Regions from separate parts of the Cupriavidus sp. 86D6 genome, predicted to be linked through region 1. Evidence: predicted binding sites of a transcription regulator. Region 1 holds the regulator's gene; each other region holds the start of a gene.
The links. The regulator LexA, encoded in region 1, represses DNA repair genes until DNA is damaged. The targets are predictions, from matches to a motif close to ACTGTATNNNNATACAGT.
Positions count from the first base shown of each region.

Region 1 (10,051 bases):
CAGCGTCAACCTGCCGCGCACCACCGAGCAGATGGGCCAGCGCGGCGTATCGCTCGACCGTAGCGACGTGGCATCGGGCGACCTGGTCTTCTTCAATACCACCGGCCGCGCCAACTCGCATGTCGGCATCTATGTCGGACAGAACCGGTTCGTGCACGCGCCGGCCACCGGCGGCACGGTCCGGCTCGAAGACATGGGCAAGTCCTACTGGGCCTCGCGCTACAACGGCGCGCGGCGTGTCGTGGCGGCCAGCAATCTGCCAATGACGCCTGCGCCTGCGCCGGCCCCTGCACCGTCGATCACGCCCGCCCCGACCTCGCCCATGCCGGCGCCCGCCGCACCCTCAGCCCCACCGCCGGACGACGACCCGATCGCGGCATTCGCTAATCAATAGCAAAAAAGCCAGGCGCAATGCCTGGCTTTTTCATCTGCCGATACGTCCGGCAAGGCTTACAGGATCTGCTTGCCGATCCACCAGGCGATGGCCGACATGAACGCCGATGCTGGAATCGTCAGCACCCACGCCCATACGATATTGCCCGCCACGCCCCAGCGCACGGCCGACATCTTCTGCGCCGAGCCAACGCCGACGATGGCGCCGGTGATGGTATGCGTCGTCGACACCGGCACGCCCAGCGCCGAAGCGATGAACAGCGTAATCGCGCCGCCGGTTTCCGCGCAGAAGCCGCCCACGGGCTTCAGCTTGGTGATCTTCTGGCCCATGGTCCGCACGATCCGCCAGCCGCCGAACAGCGTGCCCATGCCAATGGCCACGTAGCAGCTCACGATGACCCACATCGGCGGCTCCGCACCGCCGACGGCCACGTGGCCACTGGCGATCAGCAGCATCCAGATAATGCCGATGGTCTTTTGCGCGTCGTTGCCGCCGTGTCCCAGGCTGTAGAGCGACGCCGAAACCAGCTGCAGCCGGCGGAACCAGCGGTCCACGCGCGACGGCGGCGTCCGGAAGAACGTCCAGCCCACGATCACCATCATCAGCGAGCCCAGGATAAAGCCCAGCAGCGGCGAGATCAGGATGAAGGCCACCGTCTTCAGCAGGCCGTTGCCCACCAGCACGCCCGTGCCGCCCTTGGCCACCGCGGCGCCCACCAGGCCGCCGATCAGCGCGTGCGACGACGACGACGGAATACCGTACAGCCAGGTAATCACGTTCCACGCAATAGCGCCGACCAGCGCGCCGAAAATCACGTAGTGATCGACGATATGCACGTCAATCGTGCCCGTACCCACCGTGGCCGCCACCTTCAGGTGGAAGATGAAGATCGCCACCACGTTGCACATGGCCGCCATGGCCACGGCATGGTGCGGCTTCAGCACGCCCGTGGAGACCACCGTGGCAATCGAATTGGCCGCGTCGTGAAAGCCGTTCATGAAGTCGAACAGCAATGCCAGCGCCACCAGCAACCCGATGACCCACAAGCTCATTTGTACTGTTTGCATGCCAGTGGGAGCCTCAGGCGTTTTCCAGGACGATGCCTTCGATGATGTTCGCCACGTCCTCGCACTTGTCGGTGATGGACTCCAGCTGCTCGTAGATCGCCTTCAGCTTGATCAGACGCTTGACGTCGGTCTCGTCGCGGAACAGCTTCGACATGGCCGAGCGCATGACGCGGTCGGCTTCCGATTCGAGCTGGTCGATCTGCTGGGCCGTCTTCAGGATCGTGCTGGCGTTGCCCATGTCTTCGAGCAGTCCCACGGCGATCTTGACGGCTTCGCAGCACTGCACGCAGATCGTGGCCAGCCGGCGGGCTTCGTCGGTCAGGTGCGTGACGTCGTACAGCGAGATCGTCTCGGCCACGTCCTCCATCAGGTCCAGGATGTCATCCATGGTCGTGATGAGCTTGTGGATCTCGTCACGGTCCAGCGGCGTGATGAAGGTCTTGTGCAGCAGGTCGATCGTGTCGTGCGTGATACGGTCTGCCTTCTTTTCGGTAGCCTGCACGCGTCGGGCATGGCCTTCGGCGTTGGGCAGGTCATTGACCAACGCTTCCAGCTCGTGCGCGGCGGTAACGGCGCAATCGGCGTGCTGGTTGAAGTATTCGAAGAACTTGCCCTCGGTGGGCATGAAACGGCCGAACATGAAATGTCCTTGTGGCGTACCTGACGGCACGCTCGGTTGTGTGTTGCAAATGGGAGGCAGAGCAATCGCACGACAGCCGCCTCGTGGGCGGCTGTCATCAAAGCGCAATATTTTACAGGGTTGCACCGTCCAGCGGTGTAACCCCCTGAGAATCAGGTGTCGTTGTCGAAGAACGCCGGGCCGCCGCTGAAGTTGTCGAACTTCGTGAATTGACCCAGGAACGTGAGCCTAACGGTGCCGATCGGCCCGTTACGCTGCTTGCCGATGATAATTTCGGAAGTCCCCTTGTCCTGCGAGTCAGGGTTGTAGACCTCGTCGCGATAGATGAACAGAATGACGTCGGCATCCTGTTCGATGGCGCCCGATTCGCGCAGGTCGGACATGACGGGGCGCTTGTTCGGACGTTGCTCCAGGCTTCGGTTCAGCTGCGACAGCGCGATAACCGGGCAGTTGAGCTCCTTGGCCAGCCCCTTCAACGACCGAGAAATTTCGGAAATTTCCGTGGCCCGGTTTTCCCCGCCACCCGATCCCGACATCAGCTGCAGGTAATCGATGATGATCAGGCCCAGCTGGCCGCACTGGCGCGCCAGCCGGCGCGAACGGGCCCGCAATTCCATTGGATTCAGCGCAGGCGTCTCGTCGATGAACAGCTGCGCATCGTTCATGCGCTGGATCGAGTGCGTCAGCCGCGGCCAGTCCTCGTCCAGCAGGCGGCCGGTACGCAGGCGGTGCTGGTCCAGGCGACCCACCGAGCCCAGCATACGCATGGCCAGCTGCACGCCTGCCATTTCCATCGAGAACACGGCCACGGGCAAGCCCTGCTCTACCGCCACATGCTCGCCAATATTCAGCGAAAACGCGGTTTTACCCATCGAGGGGCGACCGGCGACGATAATCAGGTCGCCCGGCTGCATACCGCTGGTCATGCGGTCCAGGTCGATGAAGCCGGTCGGCACGCCGGTCACGTCCGTGGTGCTGTCGCGGTGATAGAGCTCGTCGATCCGCTCCACCACCTGCGTCAGCAGCGGCTGGATCTCCTGAAAGCCCTTCTGGCCACGCGAGCCTTCTTCCGCAATCGCAAAAACCTTGGATTCGGCCTCGTCGAGCAGTTCGCGCACCTCGCGCCCCTTGGGCGCGAAAGCCGCGGAAGCGATGTCGTCGGCAACCGTCACAAGCTTGCGCAGGACCGAGCGTTCCCGAACGATCTCGGCGTAGCGACGGATATTGGCTGCGCTCGGCGTATTCTGCGCCAGCGAATTCAGATAGGCCAGCCCGCCCACTTCCTCGGCCTTGCCGGCCACCTGAAGCATTTCGAAGACCGTGATCACGTCCGCCGGCTTGGTGGCGGAGATCAGGCGGGCGATGCTCTGGAAGATCACCCGATGGTCAAACCGATAGAAATCGGCTTCGGACAGGAAGTCGGCGATGCGGTCCCAGGCGGCGTTATCCAGCAGCAACCCGCCAAGCACCGATTGTTCGGCCTCGATCGAGTGCGGAGGAACCTTGAGGTTGTCTAGTTGGGGATCTGCGGCGGGCGCGTTCATGGGAGGGAATTATAACGGCGCCGGGCGCCACGCAAAAAACAAAAAAAGGCAGGAGCGTGGCTCCTGCCTTTTTTGTGCATCCGACGCGCCGGTCCGGACCGGCACATCGTGGACGCGTACAGCTTAGACGTGCTCGCCCAGCACCGAAACGGTGATGTCGACCAGCACGTCGGTGTGCAGCGACACGCCAACGGCGTAGTCGCCAACCATCTTCAGCGGGCCGTTCGGCAGGCGCACTTGCGACTTCTCGACCTTGAAGCCTTGGCCTTCCAGGGCTTGGGCGATGTCGGCGTTGGTCACCGAACCGAACAGACGGCCGTCCACGCCCGACTTCTGCGTGATCTGGACGGTCAGACCGTTCAGCTTCTCGCCTTCGGCTTGCGAAGCAGCCAGCTTGGCGGCAGCGGCCTTTTCCAGCTCGGCGCGCTTCACTTCGAATTCGGCGATGGCGGTTTGCGTAGCACGGCGAGCGCGCTTGGTCGGGATCAGGAAGTTACGTGCGTAACCGTCCTTCACGCGAACGATGTCGCCCAGGTTGCCCAGGTTGATGACTTTTTCCAGCAGAATGACTTGCATCGTGTATTTCTCCTTGCGGTCCCGGGACTATCAGTTCTTGTGCAGGTCGGTGTACGGCATCAGCGCCAGGAAGCGGGCGCGCTTGATGGCCGTATCCAGCTGACGCTGATAGTGCGCCTTGGTACCGGTCAGACGAGCCGGCGTGATCTTGCCGTTGTCGCCGATGAAGTCCTTCAGCGTGTCCAGATCCTTGTAGTCGATCTGTTCGACGCCAGCCACGGTGAAGCGGCAGAAGCGCTTGCGCTTGAACAGCGGGTTCTGTTGCTGGAAGCGCTTCTTGTTCTTGTTGTCACGTTTGACGAATGCCATGATTCAATCCTTTTCGAATGCTTTACATCGAGTGATGTGAAAGACCAGTGTCTTGCTGTTGCGGTGCTTGCGGGCCAGAAAGCCTTCGCAGTCGAGCAGCGTGCCGAGCGGCATGCGCTCGAGCCGCTGGCCAATCGGGCCGATGCCCATGGCCACCACTGCGAATTCCACCTGCCTGGGCGTTTCCGCCTCCATCACCTCGCCGGCATGCTGCAGGATGCAGTTGACGACAGGGATGCCGGCTGGCGTATAGCGCAGCGTATCTCGCTCGGCGAGCGTGGCGGTCAGCCGAAGCTGGTTCACCGCGACACAGCAGTCCGCACTCAGGCGGCCTGGCCTTCCGTGGTCGTTTGCGCGGCCTTGCGGGCTTCTTCGCGCTGCACTTCCTTCATCATCGGCGACGGCGCGGTTTCAGCCTTCTTGGTCTGGACGATCAGGTGACGCAGCACGGCGTCATTGAACTTGAACGCGTGCTCGAGTTCAGCCAGCGTGTCCTTGCCGCATTCGATGTTCAGACAAACGTAGTGAGCCTTGGCCAGCTTCTGGATCATGTAGGCCATCTGACGACGACCCCAGTCTTCCACGCGATGGATCTGGCCATTTTGCGACGTGACGAGCTGCTTGTAACGCTCGATCATCGCCGGCACTTGTTCGCTTTGGTCCGGATGGACGATAAATACGATTTCGTAATGACGCATTGACGCTCCTTTTGGGATGAGCCACCCGGGCGTCACGTCCGGTGCGGCAAGGTTGAATAGCCGGCGAGTATAGCCCGGAAACCCGGGAATCCGCAAGGTACGCGGTGCAGGCGGCTCAGCAGGCGGCAAAAAGCGACTGCAGGCGCCCGGCATCGACGCCGAGCGCGGGGTCGGCTGCCAGCGCCACCAGCAGCAGCACGCGCGCCTTGTAAGGGTTGAGGTCGGCCGCCGACGCAAACAGGCCAGCCCCCGCCGCCGGCCGCGCCGGAATCGACACATGGCCGGCGCCAGTACGTGAACTGCGCACCACTGCCACACCAGCCGCCGCCGCATCGGCCAACGCCGCCACCAGGGTTTCGTGGACCGAGCCATTGCCGGTGGCGGCCACGACCAGCCCCTTCACACCAGCCGACACCAGTGCATCCACGGCCACCCTGCCCGGCTGGGCATGGCTGACCACGATCTCCACCATCGGCCAGGCCGACGGCACCGGCAAGCACGGCGCCTCCCGCCGGGACGGCGTACGCGTGAATCGAATATAGGCGTCCTGCACGTAGCCGACCGGACCGGCATTCGGCGAGACAAAGGCATCGACGGCGGACGTATGCGCCTTGGTCACGTCGCGCCCGGCGTGGATCTGCTGGTTCAGCACCACCAGCACAGCCAGGCCCCGCGCGTCCGGATGGGCCGCGACGCGCACCGCATCGAGCAGGTTCAGCGGGCCATCCGCCGACAGCGACGTTGCCGGGCGCATCGCCGCAGTGATGATCACCGGCACGGGACACGGCTGCGTCAGGTGCAAAAACATCGCCGTTTCTTCAAGCGTATCGGTGCCGTGCGTAATCACGATGCCGGCCACGTCCGATTGGCCGGACCAGTACGCCACCCGCGCCGCCAGCTGCTGCCAGAGACCGAACGTCATGTCCTTGCTGTCGACCTGCGCCACCTGCTCGGCCTCCACGCGCGCGACATCGGCCAGCGCGGGCACGGCCTGGACCAGTTGCGACACCGGCACGGTAGCCGCCTGGTACTGGGCACTGCTGGCGGGGTCGCCGGACGATCCGGCAATGGTGCCGCCGGTGGCAAGCACGACGACACGGGGCAACGATGAGGAAGACGCTGACATGTAAATAGGCTGACTGAGGGGGCTGGCCGGGCGGGCGCGGCCCGGGATCTGGCCGACGATTGTAACTGCCACCCCGCCCCAGCGCCCCCTTGGCAAACCCGCGAAGCCACCGGTGCCGCCGTCGCCCATGTAGAGCCCACTGCGCAAATTGTGCTTGCACTTCACACGATACTGTATAAAATCACAGCATACTGTTTAAACATACAGTGCTTCGGCACGAGAGACCGGCGAACCATGGCGACCCTGACACCCCGGCAGCAGCAGATTTTCGATCTGATCCGCGACACGATCCGCAACACGGGCTTCCCGCCCACGCGCGCAGAGATCGCCGCCGAGTTTGGTTTTTCCTCGCCCAATTCGGCCGAGGAACATCTGCGGGCGCTGGCACGCAAGGGCGTCATCGAACTGACCCCCGGCGCATCGCGCGGCATCCGGCTCAAGGTGGCACGCAGCGATTCGGAACGTTCCGACCAGTTCTCGCTGCCAATGGCAGGCGTGCTGCAGTTGACGCTGCCGCTGGTCGGTCGCGTCGCTGCGGGCAGCCCGATCCTTGCCGCAGAACATATCGACCGTCAGTACCAGGTGGATGCATCGGTCTTCGACGAGCGTCCGGACTACCTGCTGCGCGTACGCGGCCTGAGTATGCGCGACGCCGGCATTCTCGATGGCGACCTGCTGGCCGTGAAGAAAGCCAGCGAGGCAGCCAACGGCAAGATCGTCGTAGCCCGCCTGGGCGAGGACGTCACGGTCAAGCGCCTGAAGAAACGCGGCGACACGATCGAACTGATCGCAGAAAACCCCGATTTCCAGAACATCGTGCTCCATTCGGGCCGCGACGAGTTCTCCCTTGAAGGTATCGCTGTCGGCCTGATCCGATCGTCAGGCTTCTAGCGTGATCGGAGGCGCCTGACAGCGACTCCGGCTCCCGAGACTTAGGCAGCACGGCCGTCTGCCCTGGTCACCCGCTTTGCTTTGCCCATGCCGCCCCGTCCTTGCTGGACGACGGGCGCGGACCACTGCTGTCGCAAATTACGAGGTGTTGCCATGCTGCAATCGAATCCCATCGCTTCCCGCCGCCCGGTCAAGCCGGTCCCGTTCCGGCAAATCAAGGGCGTCCGCGTCTACCAGGGCGCGCAACGTCGCACGATGGTCGGCAACATGGCAGCCATCTGCCGCATGCTGGAACTGGCAGAACCGACCACGAAACTGCTCGATTGAAATCTGGCCGCGTGCCACGCGGATCAGCGCGCAACCGCATCACTGCGCATTCGCGTCATGCGCAGAACCGGACCTTGTCGACCCCGCCAACGTCCGGTTTTTTTCGCCCATCGACCGGCTTCGCCTTGGCGTATGCGATCGCAATCGGATGCTGTCAGGTCGGTTGCACCAGGCGGAAGGGATGGTGGGAAGGGATGCGTGCAAAGCAAAACAGCCGCTTGACTAAGCGGCTGTTTTGCAAGGGAATTCTTTGGGGTGGCTGATGGGACTCGAACCCACGACGACAGGAATCACAATCCTGGACTCTACCAACTGAGCTACAGCCACCGTAGAGATTTTTCGTTGACCGTTGTGTCGATCAGCGAAGAACAAGACTATACAAGCATTCTCTGCTGATGGCTAGTATTCCGCACAAAAAAATTTCGGATTCGCTGGCGGATGGCTTCCGGACTTCATCGGGGGCCCACCCACTTCGCTTCCAGCAGCACGGCTTCCTTGATCGCAGCGATGATCTCTGCCTCGCTCGGAAAAAGTCCAAGCAAGCGTTTCGACTTGCCATTCAGGACGTCGCGCTGCAACGCCTTGCCGGCGTCGATCGATGTGCCTGGGTGCCAGCAATAGCGCGCAGTCCATTTGCCGTCCTGCAGTTGCTCGGCTACCCAGATCACCCGGTAGTCCTCGAAGACTTCACCGAATGGTTCTTCCGCTTCCATTTCGTTTCCTCAGGGCTCGCTTCCGATTCACTGGCTTCGACATTCCCCGTCACACCGCTCGAACCGGCCAGCCCAACTGCTTTTCCCCCACTTGGCGCCGCATCCGTGAAGATACGACTCCCACGCCATGCCGGCTAATGTCGCGGCATTTTTCAGCGCATCGTAACATGACCTACGCGCCGCTCGACAGGGCATGTCTTAACAATAGCCCGAGCTTGACGTATCGGCCTGCCCTTCAAAAGCGGAGGTCTTGCCCCACCACGGCAGGGTTCTGTCGCAAATAATGCTGTTGGATACTCTTCCCCGAGGGACATTGACCCCCTCGACATTCCCGACAGGCGATCACTCCCGACGAGCATCGCCTGCTTTTTTTTGGTGTTCAGGTACGCCACGGTTTTATGCGCGATTCGTGCATGGCGCGACCCACGAAAAAAAAGAGCCCGCTCGCAAGCGGACTCTTAAATTAGCGATCTCAATGCCCTGAAGGCACATTCAATGTAGACCCCGAACGCACGGCGCACCATCCGGGCAAACCCACGGTTGCTGTGGTAACAACGAGACGGGGCAGAAAAAAAGCCCGCACACGGCGGGCTCAAAAATCAGTTGAAGAAAGCCCTGTATTCGAGGGCAGGCACAGTGTAAGAACATGCCGCAGGACTGGCGAATTAGGGGAATCCCTTTGCCCACGCGGGTTTCCAGTCACCTCAACCGCCGCAAACGCCCTTGGGGCATACATTTGCGGCATGTGCATAGCACGATCGTTCGAAATTAGAGTTTTTCCTCCAGTCCAGCCCGCATACGATCGTCACGTTCGGGGGTCGCTCAGGCCGCCTCCAGGAGGTCTGGACGCAGATGGGAACGCGCTTCTTCGAATAGCGCATCCACGTCGGCCCGGGTGCGGGCAGCGTTCATGCGCCGTGCATCCGACAGCACCCGGCGCCAGCCGCGTCCGCCATAGACCCCGCGATGGAGGCCCAGCATATGCCGGGTGGCAGCGCCCATATAGCCGCCCCGCTCCACCAGATGGCCGATATAGGCTTGCATGGCCATTTCGGCGTCTTCGCGCGTTGGAATCGGCGATTCAACGCCGTAGAAACGGCTGTCCATTTCGGCGAGGATATAAGGATCGTGGTAAGCCTGACGGCCGATCATTACCCCATCCACGTGGCGCAAATGTTCTTCCATTTCGCCATAAGAGACAATGCCGCCGTTAATCAGGATTTCCAGCTGCGGAAATTCTTTCTTCAGCTGGTATGCAACTTCGTACCGCAACGGCGGAATTTCCCGATTTTCTTTCGGGCTAAGGCCTTTCAGAATGGCATTACGGGCGTGCACGATAAATGTTTCGCAACCGGCGTCGGCAATAATGCCAACGAAGTCGCGAACAAAGTCATAGTGCTCGATCGTGTCGATACCAATGCGATGCTTCACCGTCACGGGCACCGACACCACATCCCGCATCGCCTTGACGCAATCGGCAACCAGCTGGGGCTCTGCCATCAGGCACGCGCCGAACGCACCGCGCTGCACGCGCTCCGAGGGGCACCCGCAATTGAGGTTGATTTCCTTGTAGCCCCACTGCTCACCCAGCTTCGCCGCCTGCGCGAGATCGGCAGGTTCACTACCGCCCAGCTGCAGTGCCACGGGCTGCTCGGCCGCGTCGAAATCGAGATGCCGCGCCACATCGCCATGCAGCAGCGCGCCCGTGGTGACCATCTCGGTATAAAGCCAGGTGTGCTGGCTCAGCGCGCGATGGAACGTGCGGC
Region 1 covers NZ_JBYPSB010000001.1:1,026,771-1,036,821, reverse strand. Annotated here, with positions in the region: gene AC3G88_RS04760 (C40 family peptidase) at 1-394, shown strand, start outside; gene AC3G88_RS04755 (inorganic phosphate transporter) at 451-1,461, opposite strand; gene AC3G88_RS04750 (DUF47 domain-containing protein) at 1,475-2,101, opposite strand; gene AC3G88_RS04745 (replicative DNA helicase) at 2,254-3,645, opposite strand; gene rplI (50S ribosomal protein L9) at 3,769-4,221, opposite strand; gene rpsR (30S ribosomal protein S18) at 4,252-4,530, opposite strand; gene priB (primosomal replication protein N) at 4,534-4,833, opposite strand; gene rpsF (30S ribosomal protein S6) at 4,854-5,228, opposite strand; gene AC3G88_RS04720 (asparaginase) at 5,344-6,354, opposite strand; gene lexA (transcriptional repressor LexA) at 6,589-7,245, shown strand; gene AC3G88_RS04710 (hypothetical protein) at 7,399-7,572, shown strand; tRNA gene AC3G88_RS04705 (tRNA-His) at 7,824-7,899, opposite strand; gene AC3G88_RS04700 (hypothetical protein) at 8,025-8,285, opposite strand; gene dusA (tRNA dihydrouridine(20/20a) synthase DusA) at 9,108-10,051, opposite strand, start outside.

Region 2 (10,051 bases), on a different contig from region 1:
CAGGAAGGCACGCTGGAGCGGCTGGGCTCGAACGCATCGCTGCCGATCGACGTGCGCATCGTCGCCGCCGCCAAGGGCGACATGGAGTCGCTGGTGGCGCAGGGCACGTTCCGGCAGGATCTGCTGTACCGCCTCAATGTGGTGACGATTCCGCTGCCGCCGCTGCGCGAGCGTCGCGAGGATATCGTGCCGCTGTTCGAGCACTTCATGCTGGTGGCGGCCGTGCGCTACCAGCGGCCGGCGCCGATCCTGTCCGAGATGCAGCGCCAGCAGCTGATGCAACGCCCGTGGCCCGGCAATGTGCGCGAGCTGCGCAATGCGGCAGACCGCCTGGTGCTGGGCGTGCCCGAGGGCGGCCATGCCGGCAAGGCCGAAGGCGGCGACGAATCGATTCCGCTGCGCGAGCGGATGGAGCGCTACGAGCGCGCCGTGATCGCCGATACGCTCGCGCGCACGGGCGGCGCCGTCAGCCAGGCCGCCGATCTGCTGCAAGTGGGCAAGGCGACGCTCTACGACAAGATCAAACGCTACGGACTGTAACGGCTGCGGCAGGGCGAATCGGGCGCGGTACACTCTCGCCCCTGCCTTGATCCCTACCGCACGCCCCATGACCGACACCGCATCCCAAGCCGCCATCGACGGCTACCAGCTCCGCCCCGAAGCCGTCGCCGCCATCGCCCAAGGCAAGTTGACCGCGCAAGTTCCTGCCGACGTCCTCGACAAGGTGCGCGACGCCCGGGCCCGCTTCGAGCAAGTGGCAGCCACCAATGTGCCGATCTACGGCGTGTCCACCGGGTTTGGCGAACTGGTCCACAACTGGGTCGATATCGAGCACGGCCGCGCGCTGCAGGAGAACCTGCTGCGCAGCCACTGCGCCGGCGTGGGGCCGCTGTTCTCGCGCGATGAAGTGCGGGCCATGATGGTGGCGCGCGCCAACGCGCTGTCGCGTGGCTATTCGGCGGTGCGCCCGGTGGTGATCGAGCAGCTGCTCAAATACCTGGCCGCCGGCATCACGCCGGCCGTGCCGCAGGTGGGATCGCTCGGTGCCAGCGGCGACCTTGCGCCGCTGTCGCACGTGGCCATCACGCTGATCGGCGAAGGCAAGGTGCTGACCGCCGATGGCGGCACGGCGCCCACTGCCGACGTGCTGCGACAGCACGGCATTGCCCCGATCACGCTGGCGTACAAGGAAGGGCTGGCGCTGATCAATGGCACTTCCGCCATGACTGGGGTGTCGTGCCTGCTGCTGGAGACGCTGCTCGCGCAGGTCCGGCAGGCCGAAGCGATTGCGGCGCTGGCGCTGGAAGGGCTGTCGGCATCGGCCGATGCGTTCATGGCGCACGGCCACGACATCGCCAAGCCACACCCGGGCCAGGTCAGCTCCGCCGCCAACCTGCGCGCGCTGCTGGCCGGCTCGACGCGGCTGGCCGGGCACGACACGCTCAGCGCGGAGATGAAGCATCGCGCCGGCGACGAAAAGAACACCGGCACGGGCGTGTTCATCCAGAAGGCCTACACGCTGCGCTGCATCCCGCAGGTGCTCGGCGCCGTGCGCGATACGCTGGATCACTGTGCCAACGTGGTGACGCGCGAACTCAATTCATCGAACGACAACCCGCTGTTCTTTGACGATGACGCGCTGTTCCACGGCGGCAATTTCCACGGCCAGCAGGTGGCCTTCGCGATGGACTTCCTGGCCATCGCCGCCACGCAACTGGGCGTGATGGCCGAACGCCGCCTGAACCGCCTGCTGAGCCCGCACCTGAACAATCGCCTGCCGGCCTTCCTGGCCGCCGCCAACGAAGGCCTGTCGTGCGGCTTTGCCGGCGCCCAGTACCCGGCCACGGCGCTGGTGGCCGAGAACCGCACGATCTGCAGCCCGGCCAGCATCCAGAGCGTGCCGTCCAACGGCGACAACCAGGACGTGGTCAGCATGGGGCTGATCTCGGCCCGCAACGCGCGCCGCATCCTCGACAACAACCAGTACATCCTGGCGCTGGAGCTGCTGGCCGCGTGCCAGGCGGCGGAACTGGCCGGCGCGGTCGAGCACCTGTCGCCAGCCGGCCGCGCGGTCTTCGCCTTCGTACGCGAACACGTGCCGTTCCTGGACACGGACCGCTACATGACCGACGAGATCGAACGCGTGGCCGCGCTGCTGCGCGACGGGGCGCTGGTGGAAGTGGTGGGTCAGGCGGGGGTGGCGCTGGCCTGATGGCCGCCTATTTCCACATGTTGCGCATGCGGGATGCCAGATCGACCTGCGGCAAGGACGCCTTGTCCTGCCCTTCGCCGGGCATCGGCGGGGGCGGCCACGACCGGCTGTAGAAATTCGGCATCACGCGGTTCGGCAGGAAGCGCGTGCGCGACGCGTAGACATGGCGGTCGCCAAAACCCACCTGGTTGTGCACGTAGAACCGCTGGGGGACGATCACGTCGAGATGGTCGCGCGCGCGCGTCATGGCCACGTACAGCAGGCGGCGTTCTTCCTCGATTTCCTCGGTGGTGCCGGTGGCCAGGTCGGACGGCATGCAGCCGTCCACGGCGTTGAGCACGTACACGGCCTTCCATTCCTGGCCCTTGGCCGAATGGATGGTCGACAGGATCAGGTAGTCCTCGTCACGCGACGGCACGCCGGATTCGTCACTGGACGCGCTGGGCGGGTCCAGCGTCAGTTCGGTCAGAAAACGCTCGCGCGACGCATAGGTGGCCGCGATGCGCTCGATCTGCTGCAGGTCGGCCTGGCGCGCGGCGGCATCGTCGTGCATGCGCTCCAGATGTGGCGCGTACCACGCCACCACCTGCTCGAACTCCGACGGCCACGGCGACGTGGGCGCCATCAGCGTGCGGGCCAGCGTCAGCAGGTCGTCCCACGCGGGCGCGGCAGCGGGTGGGGCTTCGAAGGCCTCCAGCGCCACCAAAGGCTCGGTGGCCGCCTCCAGCCCTTCGAGCACGCGCGCGGCGGTCTTCGGCCCGATACCGGGCAGAAGCTGCAGCGTGCGGAAGCCGGCCATGCGGTCGCGCGGGTTTTCCAGCCAGCGCACCACGGCCATCACGTCCTTCACGTGCGTCGATTCCAGAAATTTCAGGCCGCCGAACTTCACGAACGGGATGTTGCGCCGGGCCAGTTCGATTTCGACCTGCGCACTGTGGTCGGCGGCGCGGAACAGCACCGCCTGCTGCATCAGCGCCAGGCCCGATTCGCGCCGTGCCAGCACCTGCTCGACCACAAAGCGCGCCTGGTCGGCTTCGTCGTTGACCACCACCACGCCGGGCTTCTCGGCCGACTCGCGCAGCGACCAGAGGTCCTTGGTGAAGCGTTCGGCCGCCAGGCCGATCACTGCGTTGGCGGCTTGCAGGATCGGCTGCGTGGAACGGTAGTTCTGCGACAGCGTGACCTGTTCGGCAGCCGGCGTGAACTGCGTCGGGAAATCCAGGATGTTGCGCACCGTGGCGCCACGGAAGGCGTAGATCGACTGCGCGTCGTCCCCCACCACGGTCAGGCCACGGCCCTGCGGCTTCAGCGCCAGCAGGATCGACGCCTGCAGCGCGTTGGTGTCCTGGTACTCGTCGACCAGCACGTGGTCGAAGCGCGCGCCCATGTCCTGCGCCAGCGCGGGCTCGGTCATGGCCTGCGCCCAGTAGAGCAGCAGGTCGTCGTAATCCAGCACCTGCTGCTTCTGCTTGGCCTCGACATAGCCGGCGAACAGCGTCTTGAGCGCGTCGGCCCACATCGCGTAGCGCGGAAACTGGGTCTTGAGCACCACCTCGATCGGCAGTTGGGTGTTGACCACGCGCGAATAGATGGCCAGGCAGGTTTCCTTGCGCGGAAAGCGCGACGCCTGCTCAGACAGCCCCAGGTCGTGGCGCACCACGTGCATCAGGTCGGCCGAATCGCCGCGGTCGCTGATCGTGAAGCTCGGCGCCAGGCCAAGCGTCTCGGCGTATTCGCGCAGCAGCCGGGCGCCGATGGCGTGGAAGGTGCCCGACCACTGCAGCGCCGCACGCCCTGCGCCGGACTGGATGCCCAGCGCCTGATCGACAATGCGCTCCACGCGGCGGCCCATCTCGGACGCCGCACGGCGCGAGAACGTCAGCAGCAGGATGCGCCGCGGGTCGGCGCCGCCCACCACCAGGTGCGCGACGCGATGCGCCAGCGTATTGGTCTTGCCCGAGCCCGCGCCGGCAATAATCAGCAGCGGCGCCTCGCCCGCATATTCCACGGCGGCGCGCTGCTCCGGATTCAGCTTGGACAGGTAGGCAGCCGCGTCGCCCGTCTCCGGGGAGAGATCGGCGGGCACGTCGGCTTCAGGGGCGAGATCCGGTAGCACAGCGGGAAGGGCAGAGGGGAGGATTGAGAAAAATCTGGCGCCCACTGTATATCCATACAGCTTCGACTGGCAAGCCGCACGTGCCTGCGCGGCGTCCGGGCAACAAAAAAGGTGCCGCTTGGGCACCTTTTCGACCGGGGACGGAAGGCAATCAGGCCGCGCTTGCCAGCGCACCGTCCAGCAGCTTGTGCAGCGCATCCCACTCGGGCTCGCCCACGTAGCGTTTCAGGATCTTGCCGTGCTTGTCGACCACGAATGTGGTGGGCGTGAGCTGGACGTCGCCAAAGGCCTTGGCCGCCGAGCCGTCCGAATCCATGGCCACCTTGAACGGCAGTTCGCGTGTCTTGGCGTAGTTGGCCACGTACATCGGCGGGTCATAGTTCATGGCCACGGCCACGAAATCCAGGCCCTTGTCCTTGAACTGCTTGTAGGTGTCGATCATCTGCGGCATTTCCTTGACGCAGGTGGCGCAGCTGGTGGCCCAGAAGTTGACCAGGTAGACCTTGCCCTTCAGATCGGCCGTGCTGACTTTCTGGCCCGACAGCAGCGTGAACGTGGCATCGGGCACCTTGCTGGCTGGCGACATGGCGCGATAGCCAAAGACGCCAAGCAGGGCGACGATCACGACCGCGACGGCGAGCGGCCAGCGTTTGCGCGGGGAAGTGGCGGAAGCAGCAGTATTGGACATGGAATAACGGTACCGGGACAGCCATCGGACAGCGGCTATTCTACTGCCGGGCGCGGAAGCCGGCATCGTGGACGGTCAAGCCCGCCGGGGCTGCGGCAATTCGCCGCAATATGGAAGCGTGTGCCCGCGCTACTGCTGCGCGCCGGGCCGGGCGGCCACCTTGGCGCGGGCCTCGTCGATGGCCTGCTCCAGGTAGGCACCATAGAAATCGGGCTGCATGCCGCGCAGCGGCTTGGCCAGGTTGCGGCCGTGCGGGTCCAGGAACATCACGGTCGGGGCGACCGAGATGTTGTGGGCCTGCGCCCAGCGTTTGGCGGTGGTCATGGTGCCATCGACGTCACGGATCGGCGTATCGGCCGTCATGTCGATTTCCCGCGCGGCAATGTCCCCGGCCGCCACCTGCGGGCCCAGATAGTTGCGGCGCACCGTCTCGCAATAGGTACAGCCGGGCAGGCTGACCAGCACCACCAGCGGCTCGCCCTGCCTGGCGGCTGCGGCCGACTGGGCGCCGATATCGGTCACCGGAGGCAGGTGCACGGTGCCGGCCACGGCGCTGAAGCCGGCCACTGCGGCCAGGCTGGCCAGCCACGGTGCGGCAAGGCGGGGCAGGGAACGGAAGGGCATGGTCACCTCACGGAAAACGGGCCGGCCGGCGCCTGGGTGGTCGGCAAGGGACGATGGGCGATGAAAGCCACGGGTCGGACATGCGCGGGCGGGCGGCTTCCCGGATAATACCGGCTTGCGCACGAATGCGCCGCCCATGCCGATGCCCCCATCCACGCTCCGCCCCCGTCCGCCCGGTTCGTCCAGCTCGTCCCGTCTCGGCCTGTTTCGCCCCGGTCATTGCCTGCTGCCGCTGCTCGCCCTGCTCTGGCTGGCGCTCGCCGGCTGCTCGCCGCGCTATGACTGGCGGACCATCGTGTCGAACGACGGCAAGTACACCGCCATGTATCCGGCCAAGCCGACCAGCGCCGCGCGCGATGTATCGATTGCCGGCCACAAGCTGCCGATGACCATGGATGCCGCGAACATCGAGGGCACGCTGTTCGCGGTGGGCGTGGTGACGTTGCCCAGCGACGATGCCGCCATGCGCCGCGAAGCCATGGACGCCATGCAGGCCGGACTGGTGGCTAACCTGGGTGCGCACCCCGGGGCACCGGCCCAGGCGCACCCCGTCACGGTGATGTCGGCGGCCCAGCCGCCCGTGTCGCTAGCCGGCGTGGAAGTGTCGGTGGCCGGCGTATCGCCGCAGGACAAGGCGCCGCGCCGCCTCACCGCGCGGCTGGTGGCGTCGGGCGCCCGCGTCTACCAGGCCGTGGTGCTGGAAGCGGGTGAGGCCGCCCGCGATACGCGCCAGGCCGAGCAGGTCGAACAGTTCCTGACCGGATTCCACCCGTTCTGAGGCAGACTCGACCGCTTGATCCGATTGAACCGGCTTTAGCCTTTAGCCTTTAGCCTTTCGTCTTTAACCGTTGTTACCTTCAGGAGTGCAGTGATGCGTTGGGAAGTGTGGCTGGCTTATTTTGCCGCGTGCTGGGTGATCGCCGTTTCGCCAGGATCGGGCGCGGTGCTGTCCATGAGCCATGGCCTGTCGTATGGCCTGAAGAAGACGTCGACGACGATCCTGGGCCTGCAGACCGGCCTCGTCATCATCCTGCTGGTGGCCGGCGGCGGCCTTGGCGCGCTGCTGCTGGCGTCCGAGGAAGCCTTCCTGGTCGTCAAGACGATTGGCGCGATGTACCTGATCTACCTGGGCGTCCAGCAATGGCGATCCAAAGTGGAGACGATCCCGGAGGACGGCGCCAACGGCCAGGGCGGCGCGGTACGCACGGCGGTCATGAGCCGTCGGCGCCGCTTTGCCACGGGCCTGCTGACCAATGTCACCAATCCCAAGGGCATCATTTTCATGGTGGCGGTCCTGCCGCAGTTCATCGACCCGGGCCATCCGCTGGGCGTGCAGCTGGCCATCCTGGCCGCCACGATGTGCTTTGTGGACCTGATCGTGATGCACGGCTACGCGCTGCTGGCGTCGCGCATGCAGGGCCTGTTCCGCAACGCCCGCGCCGTGCGCTGGCAGAACCGCTTCTTCGGCGGCGTGCTGGTGGCCGTGGGCACCGCGCTGTTCTTTGTGCGCCGGCATCACACCTGAAGCCACCCCGGCGGCCGAATGACTGGCGTAGTGCGGCAGCGTTTGCTTCAATGGGGAGTGACCCGGCGTACATGGAGCCCCCGATGCACGATGTCCCCCTGACTGCCCACCGCGAACCCCCTCCCGACGAGCCGCCCCCGCCCGGCTTCCCGGCGGACCAGCCGCCCATCGAGGAACCGCCCCCGCCGCCGCTGGAACCGCCGGTGTGACATGACGAAGGCCCGCGATGCGGGCCTTTTGTCTGGGGATACGCCATGCTTAATGGGTCGGAGGGGTGTCGCTCATGTGGCATTCCTTTTGAAAATTGAGACAAGGGCTGAGAATTCCGGATCCTGACGCACGCGCTCGAGATCGTCCTCGGACGTGAGCGCGGCGACAAGCCAGTCGCGCTGGCTTGCCGTGGCACAGTGCCACGCTCGCAACAGCAGGGGTTTGATCTGGATAAATGGTGTATCGATTAGCGCGCGATAGCACGCGGCGTTGAAGAGCCAGCTAAACACCTCGCTGCCGTCCAGCGCCAGCGCGCGGTCGATGGCGGCTACTGCTTCGGCAGCCCGACCAAGACGCTTCAGACAGTAGGCACGCCATGCCAGGCAGCCCGCATGGTCCGGGTCCGTAGTCAACACGCGGTCTGCTGCGGCAAGTGCGTCTGCATACTGGCCGTTGTCGACCAACTGCATGACTTTCCACATGGCAACTGCACGATTGTTCGCGCGATGCGCATGATCTGTTGCACTTCGTGCCGTGCGTTCTGCCGTCTCTGCAATGGCTTTTGCCTCTTGCGATATTCTCAGGGCCCTGCGGCCGACTGAATCGATAAATTGCTGAGCGAAGTACGCTGCCGCAATGCAAAAGCCAATCAGTACGAAGAGCTTTTCCGGGTGTTCCCTGGATTGGGCGATCAAGGCGCTTGAAATCGAATTCAGGAACATCGGCACCAGAAATGCTGCGGCAACCCCCACGACGGCGCTGGTAATCCAGCCGGGCTCCCGGGTTCCGGTGCGCCACTGCATGAACCGGGCGATGCCACCGCCAATGCCGGAAAGCAGGATCGTCGCGAACACGATCCACCACCAGAACTCGGAAAACCATTCGAATGCAACGGAAGTAGTCATTGTTCAATCCCCAAGCTAAGCCGACCGCAGCACCCGCCGATACTGGATCGCCTCCGCCACATGGGCGGCGTTCAGTACCTCGGCGCCTTCCAGGTCGGCGATGGTGCGGGCCACTTTCAGCACCCTGAAGTACGCGCGGGCCGACCAGCCCAGCTTGTCCATCGCGCCGCGCAGCAGGGTCTGCGCGGCGTTGTCGAGCGGGCAGTGGGTGTCGATGGCGCGGCCGGACAGTTCGCTGTTGGGCATGCCTTGGCGCGCCAGCTGGCGGTCTCGCGCGGTCACGGCGCGGGCGCGGACCGTTTCGCTCGGTTCGCCGGGCGGGCCGTCCAGGATGTCGTGCTGGCCCTGGGCGGGTACCTCGATCTGCAGGTCCACGCGGTCGAGCAGCGGGCCCGAGATCCGCGATTGATAGCGTTGCACCTGGTCGGGTGTGCAGCGGCACATGCGGGTGGGGTGTCCCAGGTAGCCGCACGGGCACGGGTTCATTGCCGCGATGAACTGGAAGCGGGCCGGGAAGTCGATTTGCGCCGCCGCACGGGAAATCGTGATGTGGCCGGTTTCCAGCGGTTCGCGCAGGACTTCCAGCACGCGGCGCTCGAACTCTGGCAATTCGTCCAGAAACAGCACGCCATGGTGGGCCAGCGAGATCTCTCCGGGGCGAGGATTGCCGCCGCCGCCCACCATCGCGGGCCCGCTCGCGGTGTGGTGCGGGCTGCGGAACGGCCGTCGGCCCCATTGCGATGGCTGGAAACCGCCCGGCGTCAGGCTTAGCACGGCAGCGGCATCGAGCGCCTCGGCCTCGGTCATGGGCGGCAGCAGCCCCGGAAATCGCTGGGCCAGCATCGACTTGCCCGTGCCGGGCGGCCCCACCAGCAGCACGGAATGCAGGCCCGCCGCGGCCACTTCCATGGCACGCCGGGCCTGCAGCTGCCCGCGCACGTCGCGCAGGTCGGGCGCATCGCCCGTATCGGCCACCCGTTGCGGCGGGCGGGCGCGCCGTAGTGCCTGCTCGGGCGGCAGCCCCAAGTGATGGCACACCTCGCGCAGCGTGGCGCCGGCATGGACCGTCAGATCCTCCACCAGCGCGGCCTCCGGGCCGTTTTCCATGGCGACGATAAACGCGCGCGGGGGCTGGCCGGCGTCCATCCGTGCCCGGTTGTCGCGCGCCAGGCCCATCGCCATGGCCAAGGCACCGCGCACCGGGCGCAGATCGCCAGCCAGGGACAGCTCGCCGGCAAACTCGAACGCATCGAGCCCTTCCACCGGCAACTGTCCGCCAGCGGCCAGAATGCCCAGCGCGATGGCCAGGTCGAAGCGCCCCGACTCCTTCGGCAGGTCGGCGGGCGCAAGGTTGACCGTGATACGCCGGTTCGGAAACTCGAAGTCGCTGTTGAGCAGCGCCGCCCGTACGCGCTCGCGGCTTTCGCGCACTTCGGTATCGGCCAGCCCGACGATATTGAATGCGGGCAGGCCATTGGCAAGATGGATCTCCACCGACACCGGCGGCGCGTCGATGCCGCTCAGGGCGCGGCTGCGCAGGACTGCAAGGCTCATACGTTTGCGGATTTGTTAAAGAAAAAGGCCACCGGGTGACGGTGGCCTTTCTGGCGATGCGGGGCAGGCGGCTGGCGCCTTGGGGTCATACCCCGGTCGAAGGTGGCGGATTGACGCCGGCGCGGGCTTCCAGGGCGGCCACACGGGCCTCCAGTTCCTCCAGCCGGGCGCGCGTACGTGCCAGTACCTGCGATTGCACGTCGAATTCTTCGCGCGT
Region 2 covers NZ_JBYPSB010000013.1:86,022-96,072, reverse strand. Annotated here, with positions in the region: gene AC3G88_RS23180 (sigma-54-dependent transcriptional regulator) at 1-540, shown strand, start outside; gene cmdF (tyrosine 2,3-aminomutase) at 608-2,212, shown strand; gene AC3G88_RS23170 (ATP-dependent helicase) at 2,220-4,328, opposite strand; gene AC3G88_RS23165 (TlpA disulfide reductase family protein) at 4,480-5,016, opposite strand; gene AC3G88_RS23160 (thioredoxin fold domain-containing protein) at 5,146-5,640, opposite strand; gene AC3G88_RS23155 (hypothetical protein) at 5,777-6,418, shown strand; gene AC3G88_RS23150 (LysE family transporter) at 6,512-7,165, shown strand; gene AC3G88_RS23145 (hypothetical protein) at 7,249-7,374, shown strand; gene AC3G88_RS23140 (YEATS-associated helix-containing protein) at 7,447-8,280, opposite strand; gene AC3G88_RS23135 (YifB family Mg chelatase-like AAA ATPase) at 8,296-9,834, opposite strand; gene AC3G88_RS23130 (accessory factor UbiK family protein) at 9,920-10,051, opposite strand, start outside.
Region 2: a site for LexA is predicted at 4,372-4,389, ahead of AC3G88_RS23170 (ATP-dependent helicase). Genes of this name have one in related genera too.

Region 3 (10,051 bases), on a different contig from region 1:
AGCCCAGCCGCCATCGAACGCGCGATACGCAGCCTGCGCATGGCCCCACTGCTCGACGGCGTACGCGGCGAGGCCGCCCTCGATGTTGCCGCCCTGTGCGACGTGGCCGCCAGGGTCGGCAACCTCGTGCATCAGGCGCAAGGCCAGATCCGCTCTGTGGATCTGAACCCGGTCATGCTCGGGTCAGAGGGGGCGCTGGTGGTGGATGGGTTGATGGAGGTGGCGTAGCCGGTCCGGATATGGCTTCCAGCTACCAAAGGATAGCTACCAAAGGGCGTCGTCAGGCACCATCGGAGAAAAGTGCCCAGGCTGATTGATCCAACCATTTAAGCCGCCGTCGCATCGCATGCGCCATGTGGGGAAGTCTTTGGCGGCTTGCTGGACAACGCTGCATTTCGTGCCTGGCGGGAGAACCGCCAGTACCGGAAAACGCTCGGGGTGCTTGTCCGTGCTACTGGGACGAACGTCTACCATGTCGACGTAGAGCTTTACCGGTCTCACGGCCGTATATGTTTTCCAGTCGAGAAGCCGGTATCCACCGAACGTCATCAGAAAGCCGCACACGACCAACGCCGACAGCAGCGCCACCGCCAATCGCTTACCAGTTACCAGATGCACCGCCATGCCATCCCTTCGGGTAATTGCGCGTCTCCACTAACCGAGAGGAACGCCCCAGCATCTTGAGCATCTCCTTCGGCGACACGGGGAGGTCAAAGAAGCGGGGATCCTTCGACACCACGCCCGCGATCGCCAGGACTTCGGCAACGTTGGAACTGCACGAGTTGGTCAACAGGTTGTAGCGTTTGCCCGCCGACACCCGCCTTTCGAGTTCGGCTCGCATGCGTTCCTTTTCGTCCGGGGTCACCCAGAGCAGAAAGCCGATTCCATCACGATGCGCCCCTCGACGGTGCCCATCAAAATCTACCCAAGGCGGCCGGGTCTGTCCGATGACATAGTCCCGATACGATCCGGTTTCGTATTGGCTAAGTACCCGACTGTAGACAATCCCATCGATCTCGATGGCAACATGGCCCCATTGGGACCCGGCCGATATAATCGCGCCATCCAGCACTAGCACTTCAACGAATTCGCGCTCGACTTCCACGTTCTTGATGGCGTCATCCTTCATGCTGGTTGTCGTACGCGTCGCAATTCGCTTAAATCGTTTTCCCTCGGCATTCGTTACGAACACGGTCATGCTTCCCCCTCCACGTAGATGGTGATGTGTTCAGACTCGACGGTGGCGGACAGCATGTGGGTTTTGCCTTCGGCGTCCGTTGTCCCGAACTCAAGACTGCCATCCGCTCTTTGCAGGGCATACGCAACACGAGTCAAGGGCGCCTTGGAACGGCTATCCCGCAATACGAATCGCTCGTTGAACATGGGACCCGCCGAAGCCGGAACATCGGGGCTTGGTGCGGAAGCCGTGGCGCCCGCAGTTGCCGCGAATGGCGCAGCCACCGCTCGATCAACGACCTCGATGGAAAAATCTTGCTGCGAATGGATAACGCGGGGCGGCTCGGCGCACTTGCAGTACACGCGCGCGCCGCTCACCAGGAGCCGCATTCCCATGACATCGAAATTTGGGGTGCAGTCGTTATAGACGCGACCCTGGGCCTTGCAGGCCGGGCAAGTGGCCGTGTCGCCTTCCAAGGCGACGGTCTTGCCGTGATGCGTGAAGAAGAAACGTTTGTCGGCGATCAGGACGCCGCCCGTTGTCGTGGCGTCGCCGTCCCGCAGTGCATACCTGATATCAGCCATGTCGTCTCCATCAAGAATGGCGCCCATTCTTGATAGGCCCCGATGGACACGCAATCGCCGAACGCTGAAACCGGGCACAGCATCGAACCCCCGCCCCGATTGTTCACATCTCAAGACAAACTGTCAGACGATTCGCTCTTCTTTGCTTTGTCGCTAATCGTTACATTTCAGGCGCCGCATCGCGCCTGAGCCCTTACGGAGGCGCGCGTGCGCGCGTCTCACTACAAGGATAACGAAGCATGAAGACCCGTCTCGCCTGCCTGGCCGCCATGGCCGTCCTGCCTGCCCTGCCCGCCACGGCGCAGGCTCAATCGAGCATCACGCTGTATGGCGTGGTGGATGCCGGCGTGGAGTTCCTGACCCACGCCCCGAACACCACTACCGGCGGCAGCAACAATCTGGTGCGGATGTCGGCCGGCAACCTGTCGACGTCGCGTTGGGGCCTGCGTGGCGCCGAAGACCTGGGCGGTGGCCTGAAGGCGGTCTTCACGCTGGAGAGCGGTTTTGATCTGGATACCGGCAGCCTGAACCAGGGCGGCCGCCTGTTCGGCCGGCAGGCCTTCGTGGGTCTGCAGAATCAGTACGGCACGCTGTCGCTGGGTCGTCACCAGACGGTGCTGTACGACTTTTCGCTGGCCTACGACCCGATGGCCATCGCCACGCGCTATTCGGTGTTGATGCATGACAAGTGGATGTCGGGCCGTGCGGACAATTCGCTGAAGTTCACCGGCCAGACCGGCGCGTTCTACTACGGCCTGTTCTACAGCACCGGCTACGACAGCAGCGCCGGCGGCGAAGTGCCGGGCGACTACAAGGCTGGCCGCAACTGGTCGGTGGCCGGTGGCTACGATGCCGGTCCGGTGTCGGCACGCGTGGTCTATGACGAAGTGCGTGGCAGCACCGTCGCCACCGACGACAACCGCGAGCGCCGCGCCACCATCGGTGCCAGCTACAACTTTGGCCGTGGCCGCGCGTTTGCCGGCTATCGCTGGTACTACGGCGACTTCGCCAGCAGCTCGCTGCGCACCAACCTGTACTGGGTCGGCGCCACCTACCAGGTGACCCCGGCCATCGCCGTGACCGGCGCCGCCTACTACACCGACGTGCGCAACAGCAACGGCGATCCGTACAGCTTCGTGCTGTCGGGTACCTATGCGCTGTCCAAGCGCACCGACCTCTACGCGATCACCGCCTACGCGCAGAACCGCAGCGGTTCGTCGATGGGCCTGTCGGGCTTTGGCCCGTCGCTGAACGGCAGCGCCACCACGCTGACCGCCACCAGCGAGCAGGTACGTGCCGGCCAGAGCCAGTTCGGCGCCATCATCGGCGTGCGCCACCGCTTCTGATCCACGTCTGATCCACGTCTGACCAACGATTGAGCTTCATCGGATCGTAAAGCGTCCAGACTCCACGGCGAAGACTTTCCCTTCGTCTTTCTATGGGCCCGCACAGGTCACTGCCTGGCGGGCCTCTTTCTTTTGTGGCGGCTGGCGGTCTGGTTTGCTCCCCTCTCCCGCAGGCGGAAGAGGGAAGCAAACCGAGGGTGCATTAAACGCTTGCGGCCAACCCCAGCGTCTTCAGCGCCGCGTCCAGCGACGCCTGTTGCTCTGCGGCGTACAGCGCCAGTTCATCGCTGACCGTCGCGCCCAGCGCCTGCTCGAAAGCCGCGCGGTTGGGCGATGCCTGCAGGTCGTCGCGGTTTTCGTCGCCCAGGTTCGACTGGAAGATGCCGGCGGCGCTGACCGGCAGGAAGTCTTCGTAGGTGATCGGCTCAGCCACCAGCGCGCCGGCGGCAATCAGTGCTTCCAGATCGCCACCATCGGCCGCCGCATTGCCCACCGCGTAGCGGTAATACGCCAGGCCCTGCTGGCGCAGCGACTGGTGGTCGTCCGGGAACGCCCGGAAGACGTCGCCAAGCGTCTTGCGATAGGCGTCGGCGTTCGAACCGTCGCCAGCCGGGGTGATGACCTTGCGTACTTCGTTCAGCAGTTCGTCGTAGAGCTTGCGGCCCTTGGCGGTCAGCGCCACGCCGCGTTGCTCGATCTCGCCAAAGCGCGCCGTATGGGTGCCGGCTTCGCCGCCATCTCGGAAGGTGACCGGCTCGCTCAGGGCCAGGAAACTGGTCTGACGCAACAGGATCGGGCAGCGGCGCGTCGGCGGGCCTTCCACCACGGCCTTCGGGCTGATGCCGCGTGCCGGCATCTGCGTCTGGACGATATCGATGTCCAGCGTGCGCGGGGTCAGGTGGTTGATGTGCGGGCCGGGGAAGCACACGATGTCCGCGATCAGCGGATGCGTCTTGCGCAGCTTCCAGTACAGGTCGGCTTCGACGGTGGACTTGCCGTGCCAGCGGAATGTCTCCAGCGCCTCGGCCACGAAGCGGGCGGCGTCGTCGGCAGCCAGGCCGCCCTGCTGCTCGGCGCGCTCGATCAGTGCCAGGCAGCCCGGCGTGAAGATCGACCGCGTGGCCAGCACTGCCGCGGCGGCGTCGCGCAGCGCGGCGTCCTGGATCAGGTCCAGGCGCAGTAGCGACGTGAAGACGCGGAACGGGTTCTCGGCCAGGCCGGCGGTGTCCTTCGGCCGGAACGCCGTGGAGTGGACCGGCACGCCGGCCACGGACAAATCGTAGTAACCCACCGGGAACATGCCCATCACGGCGAACAGGCGACGGATCGTGGCCAATTCCTCAGGTGTACCCACGCGGATGGCGCCGTGGCGCTCCACCTCGATGCGCGATTCCTGGCCGGCCGCACCGGCGGCCACGGCACCGACGCTGGCCAGCACTTCGGCATTGACATCGGATACCAGCGCCATCAGCGTGCCGTACTGCGGCACCTCGGCACGGTACATATCGGACATGGCGCGCGAGAACTGGGCGCGGATCTGGCTGGGGGACGTGAAAGCGGCAGACATGTTATTCCGGGGACGACGGGATCACAAAAAGAGCCGCCAAGTGTGGTCGGGCGGCTTTCGGGCGGCAAGTGATATTTCCGGGCGACTTGATGCGCTTTACGCATTAACTTGATGCCCGGCCGGATGGGCGATCGGAATTCAGGTGCCCTCGCACTGGCGCAGCAGCCAGTCGGCAAACAGCGCCGCCTTGTCCCGATCCGTGCCGTCGCCGGGTTTGGCCTGCCGGTAGGTCAGGAAATAGGCGCCGTGCCGACCGGACGCCGGCGCCCCGGCGAACGGCAGCGCCGCCAGCTGGCCGCTTTCGATCTCCGTGCGCACCATCATTTCTGGCAAAACGGCGATGCCAAGCCCGCAGATCGCTGCGCCCGTGACCATCGTGAACAGGTCGTAGCGCGGCCCCAGGCGCGCGCGGCGCCGGATCGCCTCGTCGTCGCCGCCGAACCAGTCGGGCCATGCATCGGGGCGGCTGGCCAGATGCAGCAGCGGCATGCTCAGCAGGTCTTCGCGTTGGCGCAGGGCCGCGCCCTGCAGCAGTCGCGGGCTGCACACCGGGATCGACGGCCCCTCTTCCAGCAGCGTGGCCGACGGATGCCCGTCCCAGGCGTCGTTGCCAAAATAGATGGCCGCATCGAACAGCGAATCGGCAAAGTGGAACGGCTCGGGCCGCGCGTGGATATTGACGACGATGCGTGGATGCTCGGCCCGGAAGCCGGCCAGGCGCGGAATCAGCCATTGCGTGGCGAAAGTGGGCACGACGGCGAGTTCCAGCACCTCCATGCCGCCAGCGCGCGACGCCAGATCCTTGGTGGCGCGCTCGATGGCCTTCAGTTCGGCGCGGATGTCGCGCACATAGCGGTCGCCGTCGGGCGTCAGCACCACGCGCTGGCGCACCCGTTCGAAGAAACGCACGCCTAGCCGTTCCTCCATGGCCTGGATCTGCCGGGAAATCGCGCTTTCGGTGACGTTCAGTTCGGCCGCGGCGCGCGTGAAGCTGCCAAGTCGGGCAGCGCACTCAAGCATCTGGAGTGCGATCAGGCTGGGCAGGCGCATGGTTCAGGGGGCTGGCAATGAGCAAAAAACACGGCGGATGCGGAATTCACGGGCGCGCGATGGCTGACAGGATGCGCCTGAGCTTGTCGGGGTTGCGTTGTGCGTGGATGCTGACAATGCGCTCGCCATCGGTCTCGATGCTCTGGGCCGATTCGAGCTGGCCATCGACAAAGCGCAGCAGCGCCCACTGGCCGTTGAGCACCACCATTTGCACATGCACCGCCAGGCCGCGCCGCTGCGCCGCGAAGAGGACTTGCGCGATCTTGCCGCCGCCGACCAGCGGCTTCGGAAAGCTCGACACCTTGCCGCCGCCGTCGCCAATCAGCGTGGCTTCGTCGGCCAGCAGGTCCCGGATCGCGTCGAATGTGCCCTGCTCCAGCGCCTGGGCAAAGCGCCGCACCAGGGTCAGGTGCGCGTCCTTGCGTACGGGGGATTGCGGTCGGGCATCGCGCAACTGGGTCTTGGCGCGGCTCACCAGCTGGCGGCAGGCCGCCTCGCTCTTGCCGATGACCTCGGCCACCTGGCTGTAGTCGGCGTCGAACACTTCACGCAGCAGAAAGGCCGCGCGCGCTTCGGGCGTCAGGCGTTCCAGCAGGAACAGGAACGCCACCGACACGTCGTCGGCACGCTCGTAGAGGGCTTCGGGCGTATCGGCGCCTTCGGACATTAGCGGCTCAGGCAGCCAGATACCGGCGTAGTGCTCGCGCTGCAGCCTGGCGGCGCGCAGATGATCGATGGCCAGCCGCGTGGTCACCGATACCAGCCACGCCTCGGGGTTGTCGATGGCGTTGCGATCGGTGCCGTGCCAGCGCAGCCAGGCGTCCTGCACGACATCCTCGGCCTCGGCCACGGCGCCCAGCATGCGGTACGCAATGCCCTGCAGGCGGGGGCGAAGCTGGTCAAAGGTCTGGCTGTGATCGGGGGCAGGCGCGGCCATGGCACAAGTGTCCTTGCGGTGGGCTGCCATTGTGGCATTGGCGCCCCCTCGCCGTCTCGCATCGTGTCTGACTGCGCCCTTGAAATTTCCGAACCACTGTATATATTTACAGTGTACTGTATGGATAGACAGTACCAACGTCGTGAGATGGATTAAACAGTGTCGGAACCTTCGGAGCCCTGAAATGGAACACCTGATCCGTGTGCAGAATGAATATGACCGCCAGGTACTGGTCTGGCTGCGTGGACGGATTGGCGACGCAGCCTTGGTGTCGGCCGCGCGCCGCACCGCCGCGGACGGGAAAAAGCCTTATCTCTCAACGATTTGCCGCCTGCTGAACATCCGGCCGCCGTCGCGCCGCAGCTTTGCCGACGAGGCCCGCAAGACCCACCGGGCGGTGGGTGAACGTTATCTGGCGCAGATCCGCCAGATCCTGGCCAAGCCGGGCGCCCCGCACGCACAGCGCGAAACCGGGCATGAGGCCCGGCCGCAGGGTTCCCTCTTCTAGGCACCGTTCGGACGCCGCCGAGGTTTAGTCCGAATTATTGAAATCCTATAATTTGGACTAAACCGCTGGCAGATCCTGCTTTCAGATCACTTTTTGCTGACCTGTTCACCGCCCTATCATTGCGGCAGATCGGTCACGCGCATCGCCGGCGTGATCTGCCGCGGATCGGTCACCAGTTCCAGCACGGCCGGCTTGCCGGCCTGCTGCGCCCGTTCGAAGGCGGCGGCGAAGTCCTCGGTCCGCTCCACGCGCTCGGCCCAGGCGCCGCAAGCCTTGGCCATTTGCACAAAGTCGGGATTGACGATGCGCGTGCCGCTCTGGCGGCCCGGATAGCGGCGCTCCTGGTGCATCCGGATCGTGCCGTACATGCGGTTGTTCACCACGATCACGATCAGGTTCACGCCGTGGGCGGCGGCCGTGGCGATTTCCTGCGGATACATCAGAAAACAGCCGTCGCCGGCAAAGCACACCACGGTTTTTTCCGGAAAGCGCAGCTTGGCGGCAATGGCGGCCGGCAGGCCGTAGCCCATCGCGCCGCACGTCGGGGCCAGTTGGGTACGCGAACGCTTGTAGGCATAGAAGCGGTGCAGCCAGACCGTGTAGTTGCCAGCGCCGTTGGACAGCATGGCGTCCTCGGGCAGCACCCGGTTCAGGTGCGCCATGGCGGCGCCCATGTCCACGCCGGTCAGTTCGGCGTGAGGCTTCGGCGGCGTGACAAAGGCCTCGTGGTCGGCGCGCGCGCCGGCGGTCCAGTCCGTCCAGGCCACCGAAGCGGGCGCGTCCAGCGATGCCAGCATGGCGGCGCCCGGCTCGACGCCGGCGTGGATCGGCAGCGTGGCCTGATAGACGCGGCCCAGCTCGAAGCTGTCGGCATGGATATGCACGAGCTTCTGCTTCGGCTGCGGGACTTCCAGTAGCGAATAGCTATCGGTGGCGATATCGCCAAGCCGCGTGCCAAAGGCCACGATCAGGTCGGCCGACTTCACGCGTTCGGCCAGCTTGGGGCTGACGCCCAGGCTCAGGTGGCCCACGTAGTGCGGGTCGCGGTTGTCGATCACGTCCTGGCGGCGGAAGGCGCAGGCCACGGGCAGATCCCAGGCGTTGACGAACGCGGCGAAGTCGCGCACGGTCTGGCCGGTCCAGTTGGCGCCGCCGGCAATCACCAGCGGACGCTGGGCACCGGCCAGCGCGGCCGCCAGCGCCTGGGCATCTTCGGGGCGCGGTGCGGCGGCCACGGCGCGGTACGGCGCGGCATCGGCCACTTCCACCAGACCATCGAGCACGTCCTCGGGCAGCGCCAGCACCACCGGGCCCGGGCGGCCCGACGTGGCCACCTGGAACGCGCGCGCCACCATCTCCGGAATGCGTGCCGGATCGTCGATCTCGGCCGCCCACTTGCACATCGACCCGAACACGGCCGCGTAGTCCACCTCCTGGAATGCCTCGCGCCCCTTGTGCTCGCGGGCGATCTGGCCAACGAACAGGATCATCGGCGTGGAGTCCTGCTGGGCGATATGCACGCCGATGCTGCCATGCGTGGCACCGGGGCCGCGCGTCACGAAGCAGATGCCGGGACGCCCCGTCAGCTTGCCGTCGGCCTCGGCCATGTTGGCGGCGGCGCCTTCGTGCTTGCAGACCACAAGGTCGATGGCCGGCTGGTCGTGCAGCGCGTCCAGCACGTCGAGAAAGCTCTCGCCCGGCACGCAGAAAATGCGTTCGGTGCCATGGATGCGTAGTTGGTCTACAAGGACACGGCCGCCGGTGCGGGCCGTCTGGGAGGCGTGGGAGGTCATGTCGGGTGTGGTCGCGTTATCGACGTGAAAGATCGGCGGCAGGATCGCAATGTCTGCAATTGTTCCGTTTGACGTGCGCGGCTGCGCGGCCTATCGTGCATTTCTGTTATGCAAATTCTGCAAGTCGCCACCGCCCGGGCCCGTGTAGATTTGCGGGCGAGGCGCAGCACAAGACGCCCCGCCTGACCCACGTTTCCGTTGCGGAAACCGTCAGGCAGAACGGCAGCCCGGACCGGGACTGCCGCACACGAACGTTCGCGCTACAGGAGACATGATATGAATTTTCCCCATCGCCTGATGCGGCCGATGCTGGCCGTGCTTTGTACCGGATGCATGGCGGTCGCCACGCAGGCCCGCGCCCAGGGTGCCGATCACTACCCGAGCAAGCCCATCACCTACGTGGTGCCGTTTGCCGCCGGGGGCACCACCGACCTGCTGGGCCGGCTGATCGGCCAGCGGCTGTCGCAGGTGCTGGGGCAATCGGTGGTGGTGGAAAACCGCGCCGGCGCGGGCGGCAATATCGGTTCCGACTACGTGGCCAAGGCCCCCGCTGACGGCTACACGCTACTGGGCGGCACGATCAGCTCGCACGCCATCAACGTGAGCCTGTACCCGAAGATGCCGTATGACCCGGTCAAGAACTTCCAGCCCATCGCGCTGATCGGCACGTTGCCGAACGTGCTGGTGGTCAATGCCAACAGCCCGTGGAAAAGTGTGCAGGACGTGATCGCCGCCGCCAAGGCCAAGCCGGGTACGGTCAATTTCGGTTCGTCGGGCAATGGCACGTCGCAGCACCTGGCTGCCGAACTGTTTGCCAACATGGCCGGGTTGCGCATGACCCATGTGCCTTACAAGGGCAGCAGCCAGGCGGTGCAGGCGCTGCTGGGCAACCAGGTGGACCTGGTGTTCGAGAACAGCGTGGCCGCCATGCCGATGATCCAGTCGGGCAAGTTCCGCGCGCTGGCCACTACCGGCGCCAAACGCGCGGCCGAGCTGCCCGACGTACCGACCATGGCGGAGTCGGGCCTGAACGGCTACGAGATCGTGTCGTGGCAGGCCATCTTCGCGCCGGCCGGCACGCCCAGGCCC
Region 3 covers NZ_JBYPSB010000004.1:362,806-372,856, forward strand. Annotated here, with positions in the region: gene AC3G88_RS12750 (acetate--CoA ligase family protein) at 1-228, shown strand, start outside; gene AC3G88_RS12755 (hypothetical protein) at 265-624, opposite strand; gene AC3G88_RS12760 (hypothetical protein) at 599-1,198, opposite strand; gene AC3G88_RS12765 (PAAR domain-containing protein) at 1,195-1,761, opposite strand; gene AC3G88_RS12770 (porin) at 2,001-3,107, shown strand; gene hglS (2-oxoadipate dioxygenase/decarboxylase HglS) at 3,310-4,674, opposite strand; gene AC3G88_RS12780 (LysR substrate-binding domain-containing protein) at 4,813-5,724, opposite strand; gene AC3G88_RS12785 (RNA polymerase sigma-70 factor) at 5,771-6,661, opposite strand; gene AC3G88_RS12790 (CppA family protein) at 6,846-7,169, shown strand; gene AC3G88_RS12795 (thiamine pyrophosphate-binding protein) at 7,286-8,962, opposite strand; gene AC3G88_RS12800 (Bug family tripartite tricarboxylate transporter substrate binding protein) at 9,239-10,051, shown strand, end outside.
Region 3: a site for LexA is predicted at 6,757-6,774, ahead of AC3G88_RS12790 (CppA family protein). Genes of this name have one in related genera too.